DNA from 2 places in the Cytobacillus sp. MT66 genome. Region 2 is predicted to be linked to the other one. Evidence: predicted binding sites of a transcription regulator. Region 2 holds the regulator's gene; the other holds the start of a gene.

Region 1 (8,084 bases), on a different contig from region 2:
TCTTTTATTAAGCGAATTTATGGTGGAGCGTTAAGGTCGATGCTAGTTCAATTCATCCAGGAAGATTCCTTGTCGGAAGAAGATATTAGAGAATTACGTTCCATTTTGAACGAAAATCCTAAAAAAAAGTGAACCAAAAAATGAAGTTAGTTGACTGTATGATGGTGCTTCTCGTAATTAGAATGAATATGAAGTTTTGAACTAACTATAATTATTTCATTAAGGGGAGCATATCAGAAACGATAAGTGCTCCTTTTTATTTTAGTCATTTTGGTGAAAAAGACTTTTTTGCTTGCTGCTTGATAAAACATTTAATTTATACTAGACAAATTTATAAGAGATAGGATGTATTAAGCTGTTTACAAAAAAAGTTTCTTAGGAAGTGTTGACAATCATCTTGAATATGTGATAAATTTATCTCGGGTTAGAGATAATTGATTTCGAAATAAACATCGAAACACTCTTATCATTTTTTTTGAGAATATATCTCGAATTCGAGATGAAAATAATAATAACGAATATGGGGGAAATGAAAATGGCAAAATGGACAGTAGATCAATCTCACTCAGCAGTAGGCTTTGAAGTAAAACACATGATGGTATCAAAAGTAAAAGGTCAATTTGAATCTTATACTGCAGATGTTGAAGCAGAAGATCTAACAGATTTAACAACAGCTACAATCGCATTCAAATTTGATGTAGCAAGCATTAACACACGCAGTGAAGATCGCGATAATCACTTAAGATCAGCAGACTTCTTTGATGTAGAAAACAACCCATCCATTGATTTTAAATCAACAAGCATTATAAAAGATGGCGATGACTACAAAGTAACTGGTGACTTAACAATTAAAGGGGTAACAAAACCAGTAACATTTGATGTTGAATTCGGCGGTAAAGGAACAAACCCATGGGGTGTTGAAGTTTACGGTTTCGAAGCAGAAGCAAAAATCAACCGTGAGGAATTTGGTCTTACTTGGAACGCAGCACTAGAAACAGGCGGCGTACTTGTAGGAAAAGATATCAAAATCAAAGTTGAATTAGAAGTAAACCCAGCAGCATAAGGCAGGTTAGGAAGTCGAGGGTGATGCTGACTTCGGCATCATCCTCCTCTTGATAAGGAGTGATATGAATGGAACTGGCTAGTGATGAGTTGAAGGCCGTAACAGTAATGCTCCGTGCCTCCCAAGCCATTCAAGAAGTCATTCGAAAAGATGCAGCCAATTATGGGTTAAATTCTACGGAATTCTCCGTTTTAGAGCTGTTGTATCATAAAGGTCATCAGCCTATTCAAATGATTGGGAAGATGGTTCTAATTTCAAGCAGCAGTATCACTTATGTCATTGATAAGTTAGAGCAAAAAAACTATGTCAGGCGTCAAGGCTGTCCGGAAGACCGGCGTGTTATACATGCCGTGTTAACAGAGGAGGGAAAAAAATTAATGGATAATATTTTCCCGCAGCATGTATTGAAAATTAGTGAAGTTTTTGATGATTTAAGTACTGAGGAGCTTAAGCAGACCATTGCCTTGGTCAAACGTGTTGGATGCAGAGCTAAAAGCATTTAATTTTTTTGGGTATAAATCTTTAATTCGAGATATTTGAATTGAATATATTACCAAAAAATATTTCAGGGAAGTGAATTCAGTTGATGGGATTTTTAACTAAACTATTTGGAGCAAAACATGAGGAGGAAGAAACAATGACTAAATTAAACATCGGTATTATTTTAGGTTCTACCCGTGAAGGGCGCGTAAGTCCGCAAGTAGGTGAGTGGGTAAAAGAGATAGCTGACAAACGCGGTGACGCTAACTATACAATCATTGATATTGCAGATTACAAACTGCCACTATTAGGTGAAGCAGGTGGAGATGCATCAGGTGCAGCGGCATGGTCAGAAGCAATTGCAGCCCAAGATGGATTTGTATTTATTGTTCAAGAGTACAATCACTCGATTACAGGAGCACTTAAGAATGCCTTAGACTACCTTCGTGAAGAGTGGAACAACAAGGCAGCCGGAATCGTATCTTACGGTTCGGTTGGCGGTGCCCGTGCAGCGGAACACCTACGCGGCATCCTAGGAGAATTATTAGTTGCTGATGTTCGTGTTCATCCAGCACTATCACTATTCACAGATTTCGAAAACGGCACTGACTTTAAACCAAAGGAAGTGCAAGAGGATTCAGTTAATCAAATGCTAGATCAAGTAGTTCTTTGGTCAAAAGCTTTATTCACTGTAAGATAATTTTTTATCCAGCATAAGGAGAAAGGGGAGACGGCCAAGCCGTCTCCCTTTATTTTTTCAAACGTTCCTGTGCCATGCGAATCATCTCTTTAACCATGCTGCCGCCAATTTGTCCGCCGACCTTTCCGGCCTGTTTAGAGGTTAGCTGGCCATTGTAGCCCTCTTTTAGCGGTACGCCAACCTCTTCAGCGACTTCAAACTTTACGCTGTCAGGATTCTCGGCATCTGTCTGATATCCTTTATTCGCCATGACTTGATTTTTGAATTGATCAAGTGCTCCTCTTGATTCTGGAACCAGCGGGCGCCGTTTTCTTCTAGCCATATATTCAGCCTCCATTAGAACTTGTTATAGAATTAGTTTGCATCTCTGGAGCGGGATTTATTTGTGAAAAATATTGTGTAATCAATGGTTTATCGCTATCCTTGTGTTAGGCAAAAAAATAAAGAAGGTGTAATCATTGTTATTGAAGTTTTTATCAGCACTGTTTTTGCCAGGTTTACTGGTTGTGCTGTTTACAAGAGTGGCTTATAACCAAGTAATCGCACTTGTTTTGACAGTAGCTTTAATTGCAGCTTCCGTTTATAAAGGGTATACAGATTCATTATGGCTAATTGTTGTAGATGCGTTTTCATTGACAGCTGGGTTTTGGTATTCGAACCGAATGAAAGAGCGTGCGCGGAAAAATTCTGATGAAAGTGGCCCTAATCTAAATAATTAGCACATGAAAAAAGCGTTCCTTCTCTTGATTGAAGGAACGCTTTTTATATTTCTTAAGCTGCTTTATCAGCTGCTTGGATGCTTTCTTTTTTGCCTAAGCTGATGACATATCCGATAATTCCTCCGATGATAGCAGGAACGGCGAAGCCGACACCCACTGAGAACCCTGGAAGAATCGCTGTAAATAGGTCGTTTACCGCTTGGATTGGAATTCCAGCAGCGTTTAGTCCGTCAACAATGCTGATAATAACTGTTAATCCAATTGCTCCTTGGTATACTTCTTTTCTCCCTTTGAATAGAGGATTTAGGAATGTTAAAGCCATTAAAACAATAGCTATTGGATAAAGCGCTACTAACACTGGAACAGAGATTGAAATTAATGTTGTTAAGCCAAAGTTTGCAAGAGCTGCACTGATGATGGTGAAAATAACTGCCCATTTTGTATATGAAATGCTTGGAACTAACTGGCTGAAATAGGCTGCATTAGCAGTTACTAGGCCGATGCTTGTTGTTAAACATGCTGCAATAACGATAACAGCTAAAATCACATTTCCGAAAGATCCAAAATAATATTCAGAAACTGCTGCTAATACAGCACCGCCGTTATCTAAAAGGCCGACACCTGCAACACTTGTTGCACCAAGATATGCAAGGGAAGAATAGATAATTGCTAGCAGAGCAGCAGCGATTAATGCTGCTTTTGCAGTGGATATCATGATTTCTTTCTTTGTTTTTGCTCCGCGGGTCTTCATTGTATTAACAATGATAATTCCGAATACAAAGGCTGCAAGAGCATCCATTGTTAAATAACCCTCTTGGAATCCTTTAAAGAATGCATTAGACTGATAAGCTTCTGCTGGTGCTTGAATGTCACCGATAGGGTTTGCAAAAACAGTTACGATAAGAATAGCGATAAAGATTAGTAATAATGGCGTTAAAACTTTTCCGACGACATCAACAAGCTTTGAAGATTTTAGAGAGAAAAATAAGGTAACCCCGAAAAAGATAATGGAAAAAATAATTAATGGTAAAGTCGTGCTTCCATCACCTAAGAACGGCTTAATTCCTATTTCAAAAGAAACGGTGCCAGTTCTAGGAATCGCAAAAGCGGCTCCGATTGATAAATAAAGTGCAACTGTAAAGATTACTCCGAAAACTGGATTAACGCGGCTTGCTAGTGCTTGCAGGTCACTTTTGCCAGAGAATGCAAATGCTAAAATACTTAATAGCGGAAGTCCGACCCCTGTTACGACAAATCCTGCATTTGCTGCCCATACATGCTCGCCTGCCATTTGCCCAAGAAGCACTGGGAAAATCAGGTTTCCTGCTCCAAAGAATAATGCGAATAGCATAAAGCCGACCGCTAAGATGAAAGTAGATGATCCTTTGCCAGACATAATGTTTCCTCCTATTTGTTTTATATTTAAATAACTTTTTGGCTAAATTGTTATAATGTTCTTACTATTCTGGTTACAAGTTAGCTATCCGTAAAAAGTTATTTAGTGTCCCTAGTATTATTTAGATTCAATTAATAGAAAAAGAATCTTGATTACCTTATAGTCGAAATATACCATATGAATAATAGGTATGCAATATATTTCTGAAAATAAAATTATATAAAAATATTAATTTGTTATTCTATTAACGTTGTGTTGTCATCAGATATCCAAAATATTGTATTTTTACAATTAGTTCAATATAATAAAAACAGTATTTGAACGAGTATCAGCCCTAATTAGTTATAGTACATGTAACTGTTATCATAAGAAGCGAGGGGGAGATATGATGCCGATACCTAACAACTTTTCTGCTCCTACACGAACGACAGCAAAGAATCGGGCATATTCTCAAATATTAGAATGGATTATTGACGGGACTTTGCATCCCAAAGAAAAATTGAATGATGCCGATCTGGCCCAGGCGTTAGGTGTAAGCCGGACGCCAATTCGCGAAGCACTGCAGATGCTGAGCTTTCAGGGATTTGTCGAGATGTTTCCTGGTGTTGGGACACTGGTTACATCTGTTAAGGAAGAGGATGTTTGTGAAATTCTTCCGCCGCTCGGGGCGCTTCAGGCTTTGGCAACAGAGATTGCTGCAGAAAAAATCGATCAGGAAACGATTGACTCGCTCCGCGAACTGAACCAGGAATTTGCTCATGCGGTAAAGACAGGTAATTCCTTTAAGGGTTTAAAGCTCGATGAGGCGTTCCATCGGAAAATTGTCGAGATTGCAGATAATTCCTATATTGCCAGCACAGTTTCAACCCTTCAGTCACACGTCTTTCGTCTTTACTTTCATAACTCCATCATTTTGACCTCAAAATCTAGTGATGAGCATGAGGCCATCCTGAAGGCATTCGAAAAGAAAGACAAAGCAGAAGCCGCACGCCTGGCCAAAATTAACATAACCATGGCTATCGATTTATACTATCAAAAACAAAACAGCCAAGAGTAATCAAGAAAAAACCTGCTGATAGAATTATTAGCAGGCTTTTTTGCGTTAAAGCATTGGGGGCCTGCCCCCCGATGGAGTGATGCGTTAAAGCGGTGGGGGCCTGACCCCCGATGGAGTGAAGCGTTAAAGCATTGGGGGCCTGCCCCCCGATGGAGTGAAGCGTTAAAGCAATGGGGGCCTGACCCCCGATGAGGTGGTGCGGTAAAGCGATAGGGCAAGACCGGCCTTTGAGACGAATATTCGTTCGCATATTAGTGGTTTGTTTTTCTTTGTTTGTGGTAGAATGTTTTTATAGAATCTAATGGAAACAAATCAGTATACATCGGTCCTGTTTTTGCATTCATAAGCTGATTTGAACGATAGAGTAAATGGAACGGGGGCTTTTTGATGAAGGACCAGTTTAAACTAGTGTCAAAATATTCGCCTCAAGGGGATCAGCCTTGGGCCATTCGAAAGCTTGTTGAAGGGCTTAGTGAAGGCAAGAAACATCAAACGCTATTAGGGGCGACAGGTACAGGGAAAACCTTTACGATTTCAAATGTCATCAAAGAGGTCAATCGCCCGACGCTGATCATTGCCCATAATAAAACACTGGCCGGCCAGCTTTACAGTGAATTTAAGGAGTTTTTCCCTGACAATGCCGTTGAGTATTTTGTCAGTTACTACGATTACTATCAGCCGGAAGCTTATGTTCCGCAAACAGATACATTTATTGAAAAAGATGCCAGCATTAATGATGAGATTGATAAGCTCCGCCACTCTGCGACTTCTTCATTATTTGAACGGAGAGATGTCATTATTATTGCCAGTGTCTCCTGTATCTTTGGCTTGGGTTCTCCGGAGGAATATAAGGAAAATGTTCTGTCATTACGTACAGGAATGGAAATAGAAAGAAATCAGCTGCTGCGCAAATTGGTTGATATTCAGTTTGAACGCAATGATATTGAGTTTCAGCGCGGTACCTTCCGGGTGCGCGGCGATGTTGTTGAGATTATCCAAGCATCTAAGGATGAAAAATGCATCCGTGTGGAATTTTTCGGTGATGAGATTGACCGCATTCGCGAGGTTGACTCCTTAACCGGCGAGATTCTTGGCGACCGCGATCATGTGGCCATTTTTCCAAGAACCCACTTCGTTACACGCGAAGAGAAATTGAGGGTTGCAATTCAGGGCATTGAGCAAGAATTAGAAGAGACCCTTAAGGAATTGCGGGAAAATGATAAGCTCCTGGAAGCGCAGCGTCTGGAACAGCGCACACGCTATGATTTGGAAATGATGAGAGAAATGGGCTTTTGTTCTGGTATTGAGAACTATTCCAGACATATCACTTTCAGGGAAGCGGGCTCAACTCCGTACACCCTCCTAGACTTCTTTCCGGATGATTTCCTTATTGTCATTGACGAGTCACATGTAACATTGCCGCAGATCCGCGGTATGTATAACGGCGACAAGGCGAGAAAAGAAGTTCTCATTAATCATGGGTTCCGTCTGCCGTCGGCGCTTGATAACAGGCCGTTACGATTTGAGGAATTTGAGAAGCATATTAATCAAATTGTCTATGTATCCGCTACTCCAGGACCATATGAAAACGAGCATTCCCCTGAAATGATTGAGCAAATTATCCGTCCGACAGGGCTTCTCGATCCAACGATAGATGTGCGGCCAATTGAAGGGCAAATCGATGACTTAATTGGTGAAATCCAGGAGCGGGTCAAGCGAAATGAACGGGTTCTTATTACCACTTTAACGAAAAAAATGTCCGAGGACCTGACCGACTATTTAAAGGAAATCGGCATTAAGGTGCAATATTTGCATTCTGAAATTAAAACGCTTGAGCGGATTGAGATTATTCGTGAGCTTCGCCTTGGTACTTATGATGTTTTAGTCGGAATTAACCTTTTAAGGGAAGGATTGGATATCCCTGAAGTGTCGCTTGTGGCTATTCTTGATGCAGATAAGGAAGGGTTCCTTCGTTCTGAACGCTCGCTAATCCAGACGATTGGCCGTGCGGCACGTAATGAGCATGGTCATGTCATCATGTATGCCGACCGTATCACAAATTCAATGGAATTAGCAATCAGTGAGACGAAGCGCCGCCGTTCCATACAAGAAGAATATAATACAAAGCATGGCATCACACCGAAGACCATTCAAAAAGCAATCCGTGATGTCATCCGTGCAACGCATGCTGCCCAAGGGCAGGAGGAATATAAACCGCAAACCAAGCTTAGCAAGCTAAATAAGAAAGAACGCGAAAAGCTGATTGCAACAATGGAAAAAGAGATGAAGGAAGAAGCCAAAGCGCTTAATTTTGAAAGAGCTGCCGAGCTTCGTGATTTAATACTAGAGTTGAAAGCGGAAGGATGACGTATAGATGGCGATGGAAAATCTGGTAATCAAAGGCGCCAGAGCGAATAATTTAAAAAATATTGATGTCACCATTCCGAGAGATAAGCTTGTTGTGCTGACAGGGCTTTCTGGTTCCGGAAAGTCCTCGCTTGCTTTCGATACCATATATGCGGAAGGGCAGCGCAGGTATGTGGAATCATTGTCTGCGTATGCACGCCAATTCTTAGGTCAAATGGATAAGCCGGATGTCGATTCCATTGAGGGCCTGTCCCCGGCCATTTCGATTGACCAAAAGACCACGAGCCGCAACCCTCGTTCAA
Region 2 (8,084 bases):
GTACATTATTTGCTAAAAATCACGGTTTAAATATTGAAGATGAAAACGAATTTAGAAAATTGGTGACTGAGAATCTGCCGCCACAGCCAAATGCATACCAAGAAATTCGCCAAACGAATATGGGGAAAATCAGCCCGGATGAGGAAAAACAACGGGAAATGGAAATCGGACCAAACCGTTGCGCTGTTAGATAATTAACATATTTAAGGAGGAATAGAAATAATGGAAGCAGCAAAAATTTTAGATGCAAAAGGCTTAGCATGTCCAATGCCAATCGTGAGAACAAAAAAGGCAATAAATGAATTAGCTTCAGGTGATGTTCTAGAAATTTATGCGACAGATAAAGGGGCAAAAAATGACCTGGCTGCATGGGCAAAATCTGGCGGCCATGAACTTATCAAACATGAAGAAGAAAATGGAGTTTTAAAATTTTGGATTAAAAAGGGCTAATGGAAGTTCTATTAGTTTAAATTATAGGATCTGGTATTACTGAATCCTGATTTACACTGTGTTCGGAAAAATAAACGGTAAAATTCCGTTTTAATTGAAATCTCATACCTTCACGAAAATCAACAATGTATAACAACATAGCAAAGGTAGAAAAAAGAAGAAGACTGGAATACGTCTTCTTCTTTTTATATTTTTCTTTTTTATTCAATATCCTTCGTTAAATTGATCATCGTGTCTTCATTCATTGGGCCAACTACTTTCTTTGTAATGATTCCATTAGAGTCGATGATATAGCTGGTAGGAATCGTGAACGCTTGGTATTGTGGGCCAATCATACCTTCCTTGTCAAGAAGAATAGGGAAGGTAAGCCCGTAATCGGCGACAAAGGACTCAATGGCCTCCTGACCATTATCAATATTAGTAAGGTTTACAGCAACAATCTCAATACCTTCATTTGCATTTTTTTCATAGAAGTTTTGCATATGCGGCATCTCGGCTTTACACGGCGGACACCATGTAGCCCAAAAATTTAAAATTACTTTTTTTCCTCTATAATCAGAAAGGCTTACTGTCTCACCATTTAAAGATCCTAATTTAAAGTCTGGAGCAGCTTTTCCTTCCTGTACCTCAGAAAGATCAGCCCCTGGAATGTTTTCATTGGCAGAAATGTCTTCTGCAGGATTAACAGGATCATTATTATTTGTTTCTTCTTGAAACGGATTCCATATGTTCAGGATGAAAATCGCTGCTGCTAGGATAATAATAACGATGGATAATAGATTTTTAATCAAGTTTAGTGTCCTCCTCATTACTTTTTATAAATGCAATTAGAATGGTGCAGCCGATCCATGAAAAGGTTAATACCACCTTTGAGGAAAAAGAACTGAATATGCTCATAATCATTAGTTCTGATAAGAAAACGACTATAAAGAGCTGAGCTGATAGACGCAGCTTGTTCTTTTTTAAATAATAGAGTAAGAGCAAATACCCTATTAATAGAATGGAGTGGCATAACCCTTCAATGGCTTTTTGTTCTAGTAAAGAAACAACAGCTTCATAGATGATATAGTAAAGGAGGAATATTTGAGCCGAGTGTTCATAAAATGAACGGTATTTTTTTGCTGCAATAAAAAACAGATAAAATGAAAGAACGGCCAAGCCAAGAATATTGCCTTTTGTCCCTCCATTAAAATAGATAATGGACAGGGGCATGTCTAAAAACATTTTTAGATTAAACACGATATAGCTTAATTTCCAAACAAGAATATAAAAGAAAAACCCATTCCAATACCAATCTTCAACCTTTTTTTTATATAAAATTCTATAAATGAGTGGAGTAATAAAAAGTGTAATAAATATGGCTATCCAAACGGCAGGAATGGTAATGCTGCCAACATTCAGATAGGTCATTGATCGTCATTCGGTGTTGAATGTTTAATCGTAAAAGTGATATCAATGGATTCAATGACTGACTGAATCATTCCGCAATTTCGAACTACCAGCGCAGCTAATTGTTCGCCTTGCTGAGGAGAAATGATCTTTTCTGATTGAACATAAGCAATAATAGTTATTTGTTCGATTCGATTGGTCTGATCAGGGTTTCTGACAGCGGAAACTTCCATCTCTATATTCATGTAAGCATGCCTTTTTTTTACGAGAATCTTTTCTAGCAACATCCCGCTGCATCCAATTAAAGAGGAGACAAAAAGCTCAAATGGACGAAACCCCACTTTTTCATTAGTAGAAATTTGCAGCTGGTCAAAGTCTAAATGGCCAATGACACCATCTTTATCAATTGTGAACCTCATATAAACACTCCCTTTCAATTGGATTATGAATCCAGTATGTTAAGGAATGATTAAGAATTAATTTAGAAAAGTAACTTGCGAGTTATTTTTTTATTAAGGGAAGCTTGATCCAAAAAGTATGGGAGGTTCCATCTGTGTCCAGTCCTAAATGTCCTCTGTGAGCACTTATTATGCTTTTGGCAATGGCAAGTCCAAGGCCAGCGCCACTTGACCTTGTACTTCTGGATTCGTCGAGGCGGTAAAAACGTTCAAAGATTAGATCCTTTTTCTCAGGATCTATGGATTGACCGATATGAGAAAAGGTAATTAAATATTGATCATTATTAATTTGACCGGTAACTTCAAGTTTATCTCCAGCGTTATAATCAAGGATATTTTGAAAAATATTTGTAAAAACTTGCATCAGGCCGTTTTTATTACCCTCAATAATTCCAGATTCTATCTGAAAGCTTGTTTCTGAAAACTTATCTTCCATTCTCAAATGAAAAACTTTTATTGATTCTGATAGTGTTTTATCGATTTCGACATGTTCAAAGGGTTTTTCTAAAAAATAGACGCCATTATTCCAAGAATTGAGTTCAGTAATTAGTTCAACAATTCCTGTAATTCGCCGAGATTCCTCTAAAAGTGAGCCAAATAATTCTGAGTTTCCTTCAATCACCTTATTTTGGAGAGCTTCGAGATAGCCATTTATATTTGTTAATGGTGTGCGAAGCTCATGGGCAATATCTCGAAGCATTTCTTCTCGCTGTTCTTGTACCTTATGGAGTGTATCGGCCATGGAATTAAAGTTCTCAATAAGGTCCTTCATTTCACCTGAGGCAGCTATATGGACTTTTGTGGGGTGATTTCTTTCTTTAATTTCTTTGGCTGCTGAGGACAATTGCTTAATCGGCTTGATGATTTTTTTTACGGTAATATAGTGAAATAAACCCGCGATAAAAAATGCAAGGACACTAACTTTAAATAAATAGCCATCTAAGGTATGAACAAGGACCTGTCCAGTCATATCTTCTGAATTAACCAAAAAACAGGCATAATTTTTAACTGATAAGCCGGCAAAAAGGATCACGAGAAGGATTACAATACTATTTAAAAACACTAACTTTAATAGAAGGTTTGACTTGGAAACTTTTTTAATGGCCCACAAATTTATACCCCATTCCTCTTACAGTTTGAATATAATCTTTAGGTGTCTTTTCCTTAATTTTTTCACGTAGATGCTTAATATGAACATCAATGGTGCGGTCAGATACGGCTTTTTCATTATTTTCGTAAATATACTGCAAAATTTGTTCCCTTGATAAGATCTGATTTGCATGCTGCATGAAGGTGTGAAGAAGTTTAAACTCAAACTGAGTTAAGTTTATTTGTTCACCATTAATCAAAGCTTCTCCTTTTGCAGGCTTAATAGTGAAACCTGTAAAAGTAAGCTTTCCGCATCGGCTGGCAGTTCTTCTCAATACTGCTTCAATGCGTACCATCAATTCAGCAGGACTAAATGGTTTGACTACGTAATCATCTGCGCCTAATTTAAACCCTTTTATACGGTCTTTTTCCGTTACTTTAGCAGTGAGCATAATGATTGGCATTAGACTTTTTAAATCTTCACGCACCCAAGTGCAAATTTCTTCACCGCTAATACCAGGTAACATAAGATCTAATATTAAAATACAGGGATCAAGTATTTCAATTTTTTCTTTTGCCTCATACCCATCTTTAGCTTCAATGACTTCGTATCCTTCCTTTTCTAGGTAGATTCTAACGAGATTACGGATTTTTGCATCGTCTTCAACTACTAATACTGATTTGCCGATAAGGTTAGTGTTAATCAAGTAATCACCCTTTTCTAAAGCTGAAATAAACTATAAGCTGATAACCAAGCACTTATTTTTTGCATTTGCCCGCTTAACACTAGGAAACCAAGCATAATCATGACCATCCCATTAATAAAAGCTAATTTTGATAGTAATTTATTAATTTTTCTCATTGTCTTTAAAGAATAGGATATAACAACTGATATGATAAGAAATGGAATAGCCATTCCAATTGAATAGGCAGCTAAAAGAAAGATCCCTTGAGTAAGAGTATCCGATGAACTTGCTAATAATAGTATGGATGATAAAGCAAGTCCCACACAAGGAGACCACCCGCTGGCAAAAGCCATCCCAAGTAATATTGAACTAAATATGCTTTTGGATTTTTGTTTAGGCTGAAATCTTTTTTCTTTCATGAGAAACTTAAATTTCAGCAATCCAGCCATCTGCAGACCAAATACGATAATTAGTAAACCCGCAATCTGCATAATTATTAACCGATACTCCATTAATAACTTTCCAATAAAACTGGCAGAAGCTCCAAGTGCAATAAAAATAATACTAAAACCAATGATAAAGCCCATAGATCGAAAATAAAGTTTTGAACGGTTGATTTCAAGCTTTGAGTCCTCAATTTTTCCGCCTGTTAAATGGGTGATATAGGCAGGCAAGAGGGGAAACACACAGGGAGAGAAAAAAGACAGCACTCCGCCAGCTAATGCAAAATATATTCCAATATCATTCATAGTCCTCACTCCTTCTATAGTTATTTTAAAAATGGTTTGTTAAAGTTTGATTAAGATAATCAAGTTCATCCATGTCATTTACATATAAAAGGGATCTGAATAGAATAGGACTATTTTGCTTTTGCTTTAATAGAGGGGCATATAATTCATTAAACGGCAGTAATAATACCTATACTCCAGGTGGAAGGATTAGCATGATAAGCAAGCCTTTTGTAAAATTGGATATAAAAAAAGGGATGCTAGATGCATCCCTTTTTTCTAGTGAATATGACGATATACCCCGATAACCTTCCCTAAAATGGAGACATTCCGAAGAATAATAGGTTCCATTGTGGAGTTTTCAGGCTGAAGTCTGATCCACTCCTTTTCTTTGAAAAAACGCTTGACCGTAGCTTCATCGTCCTCGGTCATTGCAACGATGATTTCTCCGTTATTGGCCGTGCTTTGCTGCTTGACTATAACATAATCTCCATCTAGTATTCCTGCTTCAATCATACTTTCACCCATGACTTCAAGCATGAAAATTTGTTCGTCCGATGGAGCGAATCTTTCCGGAAGCGGGAAGTACTCCTCGACATTTTCAATTGCTGTAATAGGCTGTCCAGCTGTTACTTTTCCTACGATCGGGACATTAATTACACGATAATCTGGTATTTGCTGAGGATCTTCTAAATCTAGTATTTCAATTGCCCGCGGCTTCGTGGGGTCCCTGCGGATTAATCCTTTGCTTTCAAGTCTTGAAAGATGACCGTGAACCGTGGAGCTAGAGGCAAGTCCGACAGCTTCCCCAATTTCTCTGACAGAAGGCGGATAGCCCTTTAGCTTAACCTCTTCTTTAATAAAATCTAATATATCCTGCTGCCTTTTAGATAACTTAACCATCGCATTACACCTCGGCTGTTTTTCTTACCATAAGTATAGCATCTTTTACCAAACAGTACAAACATAAGTTCGAATTTTTCTTGACACAAAACAAATGTTCTGGTTAAAATAAAAATATAAAAAGCGAACGTATATTCCGTATGAGGTGAAGATAATGAAATATTTATGGAACAAATACTCTTATACTATTGTTTTATTTGCCATCAGTCTATTAGCTGCATTTATGCTTTCCCTTCAAATAGATAGCCCGGAGAGTGAAAATTATATTAAAATTACTGTTAACGAAGGCGATTCTCTTTGGAAAATTGCTGAAGAATATTCAAATGAACATACATTAGCCATTAATGACTTTATTCACTGGGTTCAAAACAATAATGGTATTGCAGATGGAAGAATTTATCCAGGCGAAGAGATCATTATACCGGTAATTCAAGTAAATGAGACCCGGACAGAACTGGCAAGCTTAAAATAATAATTTATAGAAGGGGACTACATGAAAGCAATTATTTACTGCCGTGTCAGCACAACAAAAGAATCACAAGAAACATCATTAGCTAGGCAGGAAGAAGAGTTAAACAAATTGGCCAGCCAAATGGACTTTCAAATCATTAAAATTATCCGCGAACAGGCAAGCGGCTATGATTTAGAACGGGAAGGAATACTTGAGCTTCTCTCGATAATAAAGGAACAGAAAATTAATGCAGTACTAATACAAGATGAAACGAGACTTGGCAGGGGAAATGCAAAAATCGCCATTCTCCACTGTATTTTAAAAGAAGGTGTACAGCTATATACCATTTCTCATCATGGCGAGCTGCTGCTTTCCGATTCTGATTCCATGGTATTAAATATAGTTAGTATGGTAGAGGAGTATCAAAGAAAGCTGCATAATATAAAAATTAAACGAGGGATGAAAAGAGCTGTCAGAAATGGCTATAAACCTGAAAGAAACCTTTCCAATTTAGGTATTCACTCTGGACGTGAAAGGATTGAAGCACCTATCGAAGAAATCATCAGGCTCCGGCAGAATGGTCTGACATTCGCTGAAATAGCCGCTACACTAAGAGGTTTTGGATATGTGATATCCAAAGCAACTGTACATAGAAGATATCAGGAATATACAGCTTCATCTATAGAATAAAAGCAGATCATTCTCTTCAAATCAGGTTAAGTTTCTTGTAAATATCACTCTTTTCTAGTAACATGACCTTGAGTAAATCTGCGAGAACGATTTGCTCTAAGTAATTCTAGAATAAGGAGCTTGAAAATGCTGCCAAAAACCAAACTTGATCGTATTAATTTTCTGGCAAAGAAGGCTAAGGAATCAGGGCTAACAAAAGAAGAAGCGAAAGAGCAATCTGCCCTGCGCAGAGAATATTTAGAAACATTTCGTTCCTCCATGCTAACCACCTTAAAAGGGGTAACCATAATTGATCCAAATGGACAAGATGTTACACCTCAAAAGTTAAAAAATATCCAAAAGAAAAATTTACATTAATTAATAGAAGGGATACATGCATTTGTATGCCCTTTTTACATATTTAGATACCTTTTAGATAATATTACTAGACAAACCGACTTTTTTTGCAAAATTTGATACAATTTGTTGTATTAGGCAAAGGCTGCCTATAATATTAAAGAGTAATTATTACTCGCGGAGGGATTGGACAAAATGTTTGATCAAAATGATGCTTTATCGATAAGTTCTATTAGGACATTATCTATTGATGCAATTGAAAAGGCAAATTCCGGTCATCCTGGAATGCCTATGGGTGCAGCGCCGATGGCATATGCACTTTGGACAAGGTTTATGAACCATAATCCGAAAAATCCTAAGTGGTTTAACCGTGATCGTTTTGTACTTTCAGCTGGTCATGGTTCCATGCTATTATACAGCCTTCTTCATCTTTCTGGTTATGATGTTTCAATGGAAGATATTAAGGAATTCAGACAGTGGGGAAGCAAAACACCGGGACACCCAGAGTACGGCCATACACCAGGCGTTGATGCTACAACAGGTCCCCTTGGACAAGGCATTGCCATGTCAGTGGGAATGGCGATGGCTGAACGTCATTTAGCAGCCGTTTATAATAAAGAAGGCTTTCCGCTAGTTGACCACTATACATACAGCATTTGCGGAGATGGAGATTTGATGGAAGGGGTATCTGCAGAAGCTGCATCACTTGCAGGGCATTTAAAGCTTGGCAGATTAATCGTTCTATATGATTCAAATGATATCTCACTTGATGGCGATTTAAATAAATCCTTCTCTGAAAGTGTTGAACAGCGTTTTAAGTCTTACGGATGGCAATACTTGCGTGTTGAGGATGGAAATGATCTATCCGAAATCTCAAAAGCCATTGAAGAGGCCAAAGCAGATG

The links. The regulator LexA, encoded in region 2, represses DNA repair genes until DNA is damaged. The targets are predictions, from matches to a motif close to CGAACATATGTTCG.
Region 1: the regulator LexA is predicted to act here: its motif matches at 5,649-5,662, upstream of uvrB (excinuclease ABC subunit UvrB).

The regions. Positions count from the first base shown of each region.
Region 1 covers NZ_JBXAFB010000006.1:128,927-137,010, forward strand. The annotation lists gene blaI (penicillinase repressor BlaI) at 1-132, shown strand, start outside; gene AC1Q59_RS12640 (YceI family protein) at 536-1,063, shown strand; gene AC1Q59_RS12645 (MarR family winged helix-turn-helix transcriptional regulator) at 1,132-1,566, shown strand; gene AC1Q59_RS12650 (NADPH-dependent FMN reductase) at 1,650-2,243, shown strand; gene AC1Q59_RS12655 (alpha/beta-type small acid-soluble spore protein) at 2,293-2,565, opposite strand; gene AC1Q59_RS12660 (CsbA family protein) at 2,702-2,962, shown strand; gene brnQ (branched-chain amino acid transport system II carrier protein) at 3,015-4,358, opposite strand; gene AC1Q59_RS12670 (GntR family transcriptional regulator) at 4,744-5,415, shown strand; gene uvrB (excinuclease ABC subunit UvrB) at 5,803-7,782, shown strand; gene uvrA (excinuclease ABC subunit UvrA) at 7,790-8,084, shown strand, end outside.
Region 2 covers NZ_JBXAFB010000003.1:141,238-149,321, reverse strand. The annotation lists gene AC1Q59_RS06705 (MBL fold metallo-hydrolase) at 1-194, shown strand, start outside; gene AC1Q59_RS06700 (sulfurtransferase TusA family protein) at 223-450, shown strand; gene AC1Q59_RS06695 (peroxiredoxin family protein) at 651-1,241, opposite strand; gene AC1Q59_RS06690 (hypothetical protein) at 1,234-1,860, opposite strand; gene AC1Q59_RS06685 (OsmC family protein) at 1,857-2,258, opposite strand; gene AC1Q59_RS06680 (HAMP domain-containing sensor histidine kinase) at 2,341-3,408, opposite strand; gene AC1Q59_RS06675 (response regulator transcription factor) at 3,395-4,093, opposite strand; gene AC1Q59_RS06670 (cytochrome c biogenesis CcdA family protein) at 4,108-4,821, opposite strand; gene lexA (transcriptional repressor LexA) at 5,080-5,703, opposite strand; gene yneA (cell division suppressor protein YneA) at 5,858-6,175, shown strand; gene AC1Q59_RS06655 (YneB family resolvase-like protein) at 6,197-6,844, shown strand; gene AC1Q59_RS06650 (DUF896 domain-containing protein) at 6,971-7,201, shown strand; gene tkt (transketolase) at 7,376-8,084, shown strand, end outside.